DNA from 3 places in the Billgrantia sp. NRB1 genome. Region 3 is predicted to be linked to each of the others. Evidence: predicted binding sites of a transcription regulator. Region 3 holds the regulator's gene; each other region holds the start of a gene.
What was found. Region 3 encodes PhoB, which activates phosphate uptake and scavenging genes when phosphate is short. Its sites were predicted from a motif close to TGTCATANNNNTGTCANA; they were not measured.
Positions count from the first base shown of each region.

Region 1 (4,157 bases), 1.4 Mb from region 3:
GTGGTGGATGTAGCTCGCGCCGTGGTTCGCCTGCTGGGCGGCAACCCGCCCCGCTGGCGACTCTTCGAGCTGGGTGGCCCCGAGGTGATCCGCTATCGCGACGTGCTCACCCTGCTGCTTGCCTATCTGGAAAGGGAGCGCCCGATGGTGCCGGTTCCCTTCCCGCTATGGCATTTGCTGGCGCTGCTCGGCTCGCTGCTGCCCAACCCGCCGCTGACCCGTGACCAGGTCTTCCTGATGCAACAGGACAACTGTGCAAGCGAGGCGGTCGGTACCTTCGCCGCGCTGGACATCGCCCCGCGAGCCCTGCGGGACAGCCTACCGGAGTGCCTGCCGACCGCATCGTGACCGGACCAGGACGCGCCGGCTACGCCTCATCGGTGTCGTAGAAATCCAGATCCTCCAGACGCCCGAGCACGGCAGTGGCGATATTGGCCAGATGCGCCGCCACACGCTTGTAGTGTCGCGCCAGCAGCGAGTAGGCCACCGCCTCATGGAACTCGATCTGGCACTCATCGGCAAACAACGCCTCGATCAGCCCGTCGCAGCGCTGGCGAATCTCCACAGCCTGTGCCAGGGCCCGGCGCGCCTGCACCTCATCGGAGTCGCGGGTAGCGGCGATGACCCTGCCGAACATGCCGGTCATCTGCTCGGCCATCTCATCCAGCGGCTCCTGGTACTTCGGTACATGGAAGCCTTCGCTGTAGAAGTGGCCTACCTCGAAGACATTCTTGCAGTAGTCGCCGATGCGCTCGGCGTCCTTAGCCACGCTCATCAACGCCAGGCAAATCGCCACGTCGTGGCCGGGGTTCACGGTCAGGTGCCGCAGCACCTTGCGGCGAATCGAGCGTTCCAGCTCGTTGATGGCCTGGTCACGATCATAGAGGGGTTGTCGCACCTCATCCGCCGGCACGGTGCTGTGCAAGACATCGTTGGCACGCCCAAACATCCAGGCGCCGTACTCCAGCATCTGGGTCAAATCTTCGAAGGCCAGGTTGAGGGTGTTCTCCGAGGTAAGCGCACTGTACAGCTGACGAAACATGGGCAAAAACTCCGGGTATGCCGCGCTTAGCGCAGGCTCGTGAACAGTTCAACGGCGCCGATCCCCAACAGCGGAATCACCAGGAAAACGCCAATCAGGAAGAAGAACGCATAGCGCGTCTGGCGACCGGCCAGGCGGCCATACCAGGTGGCGACCTTGAGCGGGATATAACGAAGGGGCCACCAGATGGCGGTACCGGTCAGGTTGAAGATGACATGAAACAGCGCCACCGTCATCGCCGCCGCCACCGGATTGGCGGTTGCCGCCAGCACGCTGGTGACGGTGGTGCCCAGGTTGGCTCCCATCATGAACGGCAACACCCGACGCAGGCGCACCACCCCCGCCCCGGCCAGCGGCACCATCAGGCTGCTGGTGATGGTGCTCGACTGGACGAGCACGGTGGAGACCACTCCCACACCGTAGGCACGCAGGTCACTGCGAAAAAAGTAGGTGCGAAACAGCCCGTCCATATGGCGCAGCAGAGCGCCGCGCAGGTTCTGCACCATGAACACCAGCGCCGTGAACATCAGCAGCATGCCGAGCCCGGCCACCATCAGCCCCTGGGCGGCGGGGGTGGGCATCAGCAGCGACCCGATGGCGTTGAAGAGGTCGACCACAGGCGCGGTGATCACCTTGATCGGACTGTTGGGGCGCGCCACCTCCTCGAGCCCTATCAGCTGGGTGAGCCAGCCGGCCAGCTGAGAGAAGATACCGCGCCCCGCCTCGTGGAAGAGCCCGGAGATCAGCTCCAGCGGAAAGACCACCAGTACCGTCAGGATGTTGAAGAAATCGTGCATCAGCGCCGCGGTGAAGGAGCGGCGGAAATTGCGCTTGATCCGCACGTTGGCCAGGGCCACGATCACACCGGTGACCGCCGTGCCGATGTTGGCCCCCATGATGGCGAACACCGCCGTGCCGAGGGTCATCTCGCCGCTGGCCACCAGGGTCACGATCAACGCCGAGGTGAACGACGAGCTCTGCACCACCATGGTGACCAGCACCCCGGCCAACAGGGCGATGAAGGGATTCTCGCCATAGGCGAAGAGCTGCGACAGGAAGTCGCTGGCGTGTCCGAAGGCGCCCAGCCCCGCGCCCAGCACGTTGAGGGCGGCGAGGAACAGATAGAGGCAGATACCGGCATAGATGCCGCGCATCCAGGCCGGGGCCTCGCGCGACGGCTGGCGTGACAGGGCGGGTTGACCGGTTTGTGAGGCTGACGAATCAGGTTTCGACATAGACAAGGCTGCCGTGTAGGTGCGCAAGGGATATGACGGTTTGATGACGCTTCAATGTCAGTGCGCGCACCATACCCGCTCTACATGACAATTTCATGACATCGTTCTCGCCAGGGCCCCGTTTCTCTCCATGGCGCCGGGGCCCCGGCCCTTAAACCGATGCCCCCCTCAAAAGCTCGAAGTCCGCCTCGGTCACCTCCTGGCGATCGGCATCCAGAATCTTCCCGCCAATCTCGGCAACCGACAGGGTGAAATCGATCAGCGTTTCCGGGCTGTTTGCCACTCGCCGCTTGTTGACGAAGTGCACCAGAACGGACACGCCCTGGACAATGGGCAACTCTCCACCTTCATGCAAAGGCGGCATATTACCGGGCGGCGTGGCGTTGGCGACAGTGAGCCTGTAGCGCGCACGGGGATCACGAATGATGTAGACCTGCTGCTTCCTGTCATAGTGTGCGCCGAAGGTCTCAAGGCGCGTTGCCAGCCGGCGATTGGTATCCTTGGCCGGCCAATCGAACACCACGAACAGGCACTGCTGAATGCCGGAACCGCTCGCTACGCGAAAACGATGCGATGGTGGCTCCCTCTCTGCCTGCGGTGAGGCAGCCGAGCGGTCACGCTCTACCTCTTGTTCTTCGGCTTCTTCGGCGCCTTCATCGGCATTGGTGGCCAACGGAGTCGACCCGACTGGCTCAGGCTCCTCCTGGGGATGGCGAAGGGTGGATGGGGGACGGAGCTTAGCGTACAAAACCACGCATACCGAAGCGAACAGAAGCGCCGCCCCCGCCAGCCCTAAGGCAAGATGATTCATTTCCATGCCGAATACGCCTCCTTTCGGTTGTTATACGTTACCTCCTTGTCTCATCCTGAGCAGGAGGAAAACCCAGCGCGCCAAGCCCGAGCGGTAGCTACGTCGCTGGCACGCCCCAGCCCATTGTAGACAACAAGCGCCCTACTAGGCACTGTCCGAAAAGTCGGCGAGAAAAGGCCAGGGCTAGGCCCGTTCCTTAGGGGCCAACGCATTCCCCGCATCCATGTGGGTCGCAAGGCAACACCGGTGAAAAGCAGGACCGGGCTCGCTGACGAGCTGATTTCTATCGCTGTAGTGGTCGAGCGCAGCCAGCTCTTAGACTAAGCCTATGACACCCTCCGCCGTCCACGGAGTCTATCCGTCGTTCCAGACTGGCAGGCGAGCCGCCTGCCTTCAAGCAACCGGTAAGGAGCGGAAGGTAAAGTGAGGATTCAACCCCAGCACCTCAGGCATGCCCGTCTCAAGAACAGCCTGCAGACCCTGCTGATACTCACGGGGCTCTCGCTGGTGCTGTCGGTTCCCGGCTACCTGCTGGCGGGAGTCGGCGGCGTGCTGATCTGCCTGGCCGCGGTCATCATGGCGGTCTATCTCAGCAGCTGGATGCCGGCCCGGCTGATCCTTGCCAATTCGGGAGCCGGCCTGCTGCGGCGTCATCAGGCCCCTGAGCTGTACCGTGTGCTGGACCTGCTCTACCGGCGCGCCGGCCTGTCGATCCCGCCGCGTCTCTATTACGCTCCCTCTCCGGACCTCAATGCCTTTGCGGTGGGTGACCGACGCGACGGCGGTATCGCGCTGACCGATGGCCTGCTGCGCACGCTGTCGCTGCGCCAGCTGGCCGGTGTGCTCGCCCACGAGGTCAGCCACCTGCGACACAACGACACTCGGGTCATGTCGATGGCGGCGGCCATGTCCCGACTGACCCTGTGGGTCGCGACGCTGGTCCAGGTGGTACTGATCATGATGATACCGATGATGATCCGCGGCGAGGCCGGCATACCGTGGCTGGCGCTACTGTTGGTGGCGATCTCGCCTACCCTGAGCTCGCTGCTGCAGCTTGGCCTGTCACGCA
Region 1 covers NZ_CM167783.1:2,780,450-2,784,606, forward strand. Annotated here, with positions in the region: gene ACZIYR_RS12625 (complex I NDUFA9 subunit family protein) at 1-348, shown strand, start outside; gene ACZIYR_RS12630 (phosphate signaling complex PhoU family protein) at 368-1,042, opposite strand; gene ACZIYR_RS12635 (Na/Pi symporter) at 1,069-2,196, opposite strand; gene ACZIYR_RS12640 (hypothetical protein) at 2,429-3,094, opposite strand; gene ACZIYR_RS12645 (zinc metalloprotease HtpX) at 3,512-4,157, shown strand, end outside.
Region 1: a site for PhoB is predicted at 2,361-2,378, ahead of ACZIYR_RS12635 (Na/Pi symporter). Genes of this name have one in related genera too.

Region 2 (4,157 bases), 530 kb from region 3:
TCACGAACAGCGCGGCGATGTTGGTCACCGACAGCGGCAGCAGGATGTCCTTGAAGAATTTCAGCGGCCCGGCGCCATCAACGCGGGCGGCTTCCAGCAGTTCTTCCGGCACCGTCATGAAGAACTGGCGGAACAGGAAGGTGGCGGTCGCCGAGGCGATCAGGGGGATGGAGAGGCCGGCGAAGCTGTTGAGCATGCCGAGGTCCGCCACCACGCGGAAGGTGGGGATGATGCGTACTTCCACCGGCAGCATCAGGGTGATGAAGACGATCCAGAAGAAGAACATCCGGAAGGGAAAGCGAAAATAGACGATGGCAAAGGCTGACAGCAGCGAGATGGACAGCTTGCCGAGGGTGATGGCCAGCGCCATCACCAGGCTGTTCCAGAGCATTTGGCCTGCCGGCGGGGCACCGGCGCGGGAGAGGCCGGTCTGCCACATGGCGCGGTAATTCTCCAGGGCGTGGCTACCTGGTACCAGCGGCAGGGTGCCGCGCAGGAACTCGCCCGGCCCCTGGGTGGAGGCGACGATGGCCACGTAGACCGGAAACAGCACCAGGGCCACGCCGAGGATGATGATCAGATGGGCAACCAGGTTGCCCCAGGGCCGGTTTTCGACCATGACGTTGCGTGCCTCTTGGAATCAGTAGTTGACGCGGCGTTCGATGAAGCGGAATTGGATCACCGTCAGCGCGATGACGATGGCCATCAGGATCACCGACTGGGCAGCCGAGCTGCCGATGTTCATGCCCACGAAGCCGTCGGCGTAGACCTTGTAGACCAGGATGTTGGTCGCCTGGGCCGGGCCTCCCTGGGTGGTGGCATGAATGACGCCGAAGGTGTCGAACATGGCGTAGACCACATTGACCACCAGCAGGAAGAAGGTGGTGGGGGTGAGCAGCGGGAAGACGATGGTCCAGAAGCGCTTGGCCGGACCGGCACCGTCGATGGCTGCGGCCTCGATCAGCGACTGCGGGATCGACTGGAGCCCGGCCAGGAAGAACAGGAAGTTGTAGGCGATCTGCTTCCAGGCCGCCGCGATGATCACCAGGATCATGGCATCCGTGCCCGAGGTGCGGTGGTTCCAGCGGTAGCCCAGCATGTCGAGCACGTAGGGCACGATGCCAATGGAGGGGTTGAAGATGAACCACCACAGCACACCGGCGATGGCCGGTGCGATGGCATAGGGCCACACCAGCAGGATGGTGTAGCCATCTCGGGAGCGAAGCATTCGGTTGACGGTGACTGCCAGGAGTAGGGCCGCGCTCATCGAGAGCAGGGTCGTGCCCAAGGCGAACACGGCGGTGACCGAGAGGGAGTTGAGATAGTAGGCGTCTTCGAACAGCCGGGAGAAATTGGCCAGCCCGACGAAGGTGGTGCTCAGGCCGAAGGCATCCTCGCGCAGCAGCGATTGGTACAGCGCCTGTCCCGCCGGCCAGATGAAGAAGATCAGGGTGATGATGACCTGAGGCGCCAGCAACGCATAGGGCAGCCAGCGACCGGGAAACGTCATGCGTTTGGTCTGCATGATTTATTGCTCGGCAAGACGATGGAAAAAGGCGCCCCCCTCCCAGGGGAGGGCGGCGCGAAAGGGCTGTTCTTATTGATTGGCTTGCTGGAAATCCCTAAGCAGGGCATTGCTGCGCCGTGCCGCATCGGCGCTGGCCTGCTCGCCGCTCTTGCGTCCGGCCATCACCGCTTCCATCTCCTCGGAAATCATGTCGCGAATTTGCACGAAGTTGCCGAAGCGCAGCCCCTTGGAGTTCTCGGTTGGCTCGTTGAGGGTCATCTGCTCGATGGAGATCTCGGTGCCCGGGTTCTCGGCATAGAAACCCTGTGCCTCGCTAAGCTCCCAGGCGGCATGGGTGATCGGCAGGTAGCCGGTGCGCTGATGCCAGTCGGCCTGCACCTCAGGCTCGGAGAGGTAATCGAAGAAGGCCGCCACGGCTGCGTACTCCTCCTCGCTGTGCCCGCGCAGCGTCCATAGGGTGGCACCACCGATGATGGAGTTTTGCGGCGCATCCTCTACGTCGGCGTAGTAGGGCAGCATGCCGTAGCCGACCGCGAAATCGGCATTGGCCAGCACGCCGGCACGGGCTGCCGAAGAACCGAAGAACATGGCGCACTCACCGGAATAGAACATCGGGGCGGCGTCGCTGCCCGGTCCCGGTCCACCCCAGCGGAACACGCCCTCGTCTTGCCACGTCTTCAGGTTGTCCCAGTGGCGGGCCACCAGCTCGTTATCGAAGACGAACTCCGTTTCGAGGCCGCCGAAGCCGTTTTCCAGGGTGCCCAGCGGCGAGTTGTGCATGGCGGAGAAGTTCTCCAGCATCACCCAGCTCGGCCAGGAGGTGGTGAAGCCGCAGCTGGCGGCATCCTGCTCGCTTAGCCGGCGTGAATAGGCTTCGACGTCCTCCCAGGTCTGCGGCGCACCCTCGAGCCCCGCCGCCTCGAAGGCATCGCGGTTGTAGTAGAGGATCGGGGTGGAGGAGTTGAAGGGAAAGGAGAGCATGTTGCCGCGGGTATCGGTGTAGTAGCCCACCACTGCCGACAGGAAGGCCTCCCGATCGAAGGCTCGGCCATGGTCTTCCATCAGCTGGTAAACGGGATAGACGGCGCCTTCGGCGGCCATCATGGTGCCAGTTCCGACCTCGAACACCTGCAGGATGTGGGGATGCTGGCCGGCGCGGAAGGCGGCGATGGCACCGGTCATGGTCTCGGTGTAGTTGCCCCGGTAGCTGGGGCGAACCCGATACTCCTCTTGGGAGGCGTTGAAGTCTTCGGTGATGCCTTCCAGTATCTCGCCGAGTTCGCCGCCCATAGCATGCCACCATTGCACCTCCACGGTGGCATGAGCGGACAGCGACAGGCTGGCTGCGGCGATGCCGGCGGCCAGGCCTTTCAATAAAAATGCGGGCATGATGCTCTCCTTGCGTCTGCGGCGACCCATGGGCCAATGATGAAAATGAACACTTTTCCCGCCGATATTAGTGACAGGCGATGACATCGCGGTGGCAGAAAAATGTCGGTTAGGTGATGGTGGGTGGCTGACATCATGTATCCAGCCTGCCTCGGGGCGTTGGTCGTTCGCGGTGGGGCTGATGAGAGTTCGTGTCCATGGCGACGCTTCAGTGACACGCTTCCACTGTCATGGATTTGCCATCGCACTACCGCATCCTTATGGCTTTTCATGGCGACGAGTGTGGGCATGACACCGAGCGAGCAACACCTGCTGGAGGCGATCATTGTTGGGGAGCAGTTGACGCCCTACTTCCAGCCCATCGTCGATATGGGGCAACGCCGCATCCACGGCTATGAGGCGTTGATTCGTGGTCCACAGCATTCACCGCTGCACGCTCCCCAGCGGCTTTTCGAGAGCGCCATGCAGGCCGGTCTGCTAGTGGAGCTGGACCTGCTCTGCCGGCGGCTGGCCATCGAACGTTTTGTGGCGCTGGGGCTTGGAGGAAAGCTGTTCCTCAATGTCATGCCCTCGACCCTGCTGGAGCGTGATTTTCGAGAGGGGCTGACCCTGGCCTATCTGGATAGAGGTGGGCTGGCACCGGAGCGGGTGGTAATCGAGCTTACCGAGCATCTTCCCATCGCGGATTACCAAGCGATGCGACAGGCCATGGACCACTATCGGGAGATGGGCTTTCGAGTGGCCCTAGACGACCTGGGGGCGGGTCACTCCAGCCTTCGCCACTGGGCGGAATTGCGTCCGGACATGGTCAAGCTGGATCGTCACTTCGTCGCCGGGATCGATAGTTCTCCCGACAAGCGCGAGTTCCTGCGCTCGCTGCTGGACGTGGCCCGCAGCCTGGGATGTGAACTGATTGCGGAAGGTGTCGAAACCGCCGAGGAGCAGCGCTGTCTCTGGGAGCTGGACCGTGGGCTCGTGCTGCTGCAGGGCTATTATTTCGCCCGACCCTGTGCCGAGCCACCGCGCCAGGTGTCGCCGCTGCTGCCCAGCCACGGCCTGACGGCACAGTCACCGCGACGCAGTGCCAGCGCGATTGTTGCGCAGGTGGACCCTGTCTCGCCGAGGCTGCCGGTTCTGTCCCTGGTAGAGCGCTTCCGTGCCCAGCCCGAGCTTCGCTGCGTGCCGGTGGTGGAGGCTGACCGCCCACTGGCGGTGGTGCGTCGTCACGAATTCCTGACGC
Region 2 covers NZ_CM167783.1:3,599,230-3,603,386, reverse strand. Annotated here, with positions in the region: gene ugpE (sn-glycerol-3-phosphate ABC transporter permease UgpE) at 1-619, opposite strand, end outside; gene ugpA (sn-glycerol-3-phosphate ABC transporter permease UgpA) at 641-1,525, opposite strand; gene ugpB (sn-glycerol-3-phosphate ABC transporter substrate-binding protein UgpB) at 1,598-2,917, opposite strand; gene ACZIYR_RS16360 (GGDEF domain-containing protein) at 3,206-4,157, shown strand, end outside.
Region 2: a site for PhoB is predicted at 3,144-3,161, ahead of ugpB (sn-glycerol-3-phosphate ABC transporter substrate-binding protein UgpB). Genes of this name have one in related genera too.

Region 3 (4,157 bases):
CGCCGGCCCTTGCCCACGACTATCGGCTCGGTGATGTGCAGATCTCCCACCCCTTCGCCACCCCGGCGCCGCCCAGCGTGCCCCACGGGGCGGCCTATGTCGATATCACCGTGGAAGGCGAGGAACCGGCGGTGCTGGTCGGGGCCAGCACCCCGGCCAGCGACACCGTGGAGCTGCATGACATGGCGATGGACGACGGCGTGATGCGCATGCGCCAGGTGATGCAGATCGAGGTGCCCGGCGGCATCACTCAGACCATGCGTCCCGGCGGCGGCTACCACCTGATGCTGATGAACCTGGTGGCGCCGCTGCGCGAGGGGGATCGCTTCCCGATGACCCTGGAATTCGCCGAGCGCGGCGAGGTCGAGGTGGAGGTCTGGGTGCAGAGTGCGGGCGAAGGCAGCGCCGACGCCGATGATCACCACCATCACTGAGCCGACACTCGGCTGAGCCGCCGCGGCGCCCGCTATCGGCGCCGCGGCGGGATCGGCACCGCCGAGCCACGGAGTGCAGAGGCGTCTTGGGCCTCGCGTAGCCGCGCCTGAGGGAAGATGCCGGCAAAGCGCGCCCCCTGGCCCGGGTGGGAGACGATCTCCAGCCGGGCGTCGTGGCGCAGCAGCACGTGCTTGACGATCGCCAGCCCCAGGCCGGTGCCGCCCGTGGCGGTGCTGCGCCCCTTGTCGACCCGGTAGAAACGCTCGGTGAGCCGCGGAATGTGCGCCGGGTCGATGCCCTCGCCGTCATCTTCCACTTCCAGGCAGGCCCCCTCGGGGTGGGGCTTCCAGCGCAACACGATCTGGCGACCCTCGCCGGCGTAGCGCACGGCGTTGAAGGCCAGGTTGGAGGCGGCGCTGCGAATCTCCTGCTCGCTGCCGACCAGCCGCCGGGACGTCTCGATTTCCACCACGATTCGCTGGCGGCCGCCGGAGAGCGCCTCGGCGTCGCGGCGCACGCACTCGAGCAGTGCGCCGATGTCCAGCGGTGAATGATCCTCGCCGCCGCGGTCGATCTCCAGTCGCGACAGCAGCAGCAGGTCGTTGACCAGGTTCTGCATGCGTGTGGCCTGCGCCTGCATCTGGCCAAGCCCGCGGGCCAGCCGCGGCGGCAGCGCCTCGGCATGGTCGCCGTAGGTTTCCAGGTAGCCGGTCAGCACGGTCAGCGGGGTTCTCAGCTCGTGGGAGACGTTGGCCACGAAGTCGCGACGCATCTCCTCCAGGCGGTGCAGGCGGGTGATGTCGCGGGCCATCAGCAGACGCTCGTCGTCGCCGTAGAGGGTGATCTGGTACTGCAGGATCATGCGCTCATCGATGGGCGAGGCCAGGGTCAGCGGCTCGCGGTAGTCGCGGGCGTTGAAGTAGGCGACGAAGCGCGGATCACGCACCAGGTTGGTGATGTGCTGACCGCGGTCGTGGGCGGCGTCCAGGCCCAGCATGCGCTCGGCGGCGCTGTTCCACCACTCCAGGTCGCCGTGCTGGTCGAGCATCACCACGCTGTCGCGCATCGCCTCCGAGGACTCCTGGATGCGCCGCAGAGCGGTGCGCAGGCGGCTTTGGGTCAGCCGCTGTCCCTTCTGGTAGCGATACAGGCGGTCGAACAGCTCGCCCCACAGGCCGTTCGCCGAGGGGGGCTCGCTCTGCGGATGGCGGGTCAGCCAGCGGTGCAGGGCGCGCAGCTGGCGCAGGTGGTAGAGCAGGCAGGCCGTCAGGCCGGCGGCCAGGCCCAGCGCCGGCGCTGAGAACAGCCAGCCGACCAGGCTGCCCGCGGCGGCCAGCCAGGCCAGGCGCCACAGCTCACGGCTCCACGGACGGGCCACGTCAGCCCTTGGTGGAGAACCGATAGCCGGTGCCGCGCACGGTCTGCACCAGGTGCTGGTGGCGCTCGCCCAGCGCCTTGCGCAGGCGGCGGATATGCACGTCCACGGTACGCTCCTCCACATAGACATTGCCGCCCCAGACCTGGTCGAGCAGCTGGCTGCGCGTGTAGGCGCGCTCCTGGTGGGTCATGAAGAACTGCAGCAGGCGGTACTCGGTGGGGCCGATCTCCAGGGCGCGGCCGTCGGCGCTGACCCGGTGGCTGACCGGGTCGAGTTCCAGTCCCTCCACCGTGACCGGATCCTCCACGCCCTGGGGGGTCGCCCGGCGCAGCACCGCCTTGAGGCGTGCCACCAGCTCCCGCGGCGAAAAGGGCTTGGTGATGTAGTCGTCGGCGCCGGCCTCGAGTCCCTGGATCTTGTTGTCCTCCTCGCTCTTGGCGGTGAGCATGATGATCGGGATCTCGCGGGTGGCCTCCTCGCGCTTGAGTCGCCGGGCCAGTTCGATGCCGCTGGTGCCGGGCATCATCCAGTCCAGCAGCAGCAGGTCGGGGCGGTGGTCGACCACCATGGCGTGGGCCTCCTGGGCGTTGTCCGCTTCCAGAACGCGGTAGTCGGCCATCTCCAGCGCCACGGCGATCATCTCGCGAATCGGCGCCTCATCATCGACGATCAGAACGGTCTTGGCGGTCATCCGGAAGCCTCGTGATCAGTGACGGGTCGATGACGATATGACCATGTCATGATGACAGTTGGATGACAGCGCCGCCAGCGCCGCTCAGCCGTTCACCGCCGGCCAGAGGGTGAGGGCCAGGCCGGCGAACACCAGCAGTCCCGACCAGTGGTTGTTGAGGAAGGCTCGGAAGCAGCGGTCGCGGTCGCGCTCCCGGATCAGCCACTGCTGATAGACGAAGGTGGCCGCCATGGCCGCGAGTCCCACCCAGAAGAAACCGCCCAGGCCCAGGCGCACCCCCGCCCAGGCCAGCAGGGCTAAGGTCGCCCCTTGCAGCAGCCCGATCATCAGCCGGTCGGCGCGGCCGAACAGCACCGCGGTGGACTTGATGCCGATCTTCAGGTCGTCGTCGCGGTCGACCATGGCGTACTGGGTATCGTAGGCCACCGTCCACACCAGGTTGGCGGCGAACAGCAGCCAGGCCTCCAGCGGCACGTGGCCCAGCACCGCGCCGAAGGCCATGGGAATCGCCCAGGAGAAGGCCGCGCCCAGAAACAGCTGGGGCAGGTGGGTGTAGCGCTTCATGAAGGGGTAGATGAAGGCCAGCACCACGCCCCCCAGCGACAGCAGCACGGTGAACAGGTTGGTGAACAGCACCAGCACGAAGGCGGCCATCACCAGGATCAGGAACAGCGCCTGGGCCTCGCCCTCGCTGATTCGGCCGGTGGCCAGGGGGCGGTGCTTGGTGCGTTTGACGTGGCCGTCGAAGTGGCGGTCGGCGTAGTCGTTGACCACGCAGCCGGCGGCGCGCATCAGATAGACCCCGGCAACGAAGATCAGCAGGATACGGCGCTCGGGCAGGCCCTGGGCGGCCACCCACAGCGCCCACAGGGTGGGCCACATCAACAGCCAGGTGCCGATGGGCCGGTCCAGGCGCATCAGGTGCAGGAAATCGGGAATCCGGGCGAGGCCGGTGGGGTGCAGCACGGAACGGTCCATCGATGCCTCCTCAGTCGATGGCGCTCATCCTAACGTGAAGGTAGCCCCAGTTCATCCGCCATGGCGTCGAGAAAGAACTCCTGAACCAGCACTGCGAAACGCCGGTGGCGGAACACCGAGCGCCGTCCCCAGGGGCCGCGGGAAGGATGAAAGGGGGCGGGGGCCGCGGTAACCTCGATGGGGCTGCGCGCCAAGTCCGGCTGGCGGAATAGCCAGCTGCCCAGGGAGCGTTCGCCGAGGCGCTCCAGCCGCTGGCCGCGCAGCGTCGCGAGGGGCGCCACCGAGCGCGCCACCACCCAGGGCTGGCCCTCCAGGCAGAGCGCCACTTCGCGCCGCCAGGCCAGGCGCCCCGGCACCAGCCCCAGCGCCCGGGCCTCGTCGGGGCGCGGCAGCCCCAGGCGCTGGTCGAGCAGGCGGACCCGGAAGGTGCGCCCGGCCCCGGCCTCGATCAGCCGGGCGGTCAGCGAGTCGCGAGAGGCCACCCAGGCCCACCAGGCCGGGCTCATCTGCGGCTGGGCGGCCGCCAGTGGGCGCCAGCGCAGCAGGGGCGTCGCCGGGGGAAGCGGGCCGGGGCGGGCCGTGCATCTGCGGGTCACCGAGTCTCTCCAGGTCGTTTGGGGGGCGCATAGTGTACCATGTGGCGCAGACACGGTTCCCGGCGGTGACCGGCGCGCG
Region 3 covers NZ_CM167783.1:4,133,352-4,137,508, reverse strand. Annotated here, with positions in the region: gene ACZIYR_RS18995 (copper chaperone PCu(A)C) at 1-434, shown strand, start outside; gene phoR (phosphate regulon sensor histidine kinase PhoR) at 467-1,813, opposite strand; gene phoB (phosphate regulon transcriptional regulator PhoB) at 1,815-2,504, opposite strand; gene ubiA (4-hydroxybenzoate octaprenyltransferase) at 2,589-3,482, opposite strand; gene ACZIYR_RS18975 (chorismate--pyruvate lyase family protein) at 3,512-4,078, opposite strand.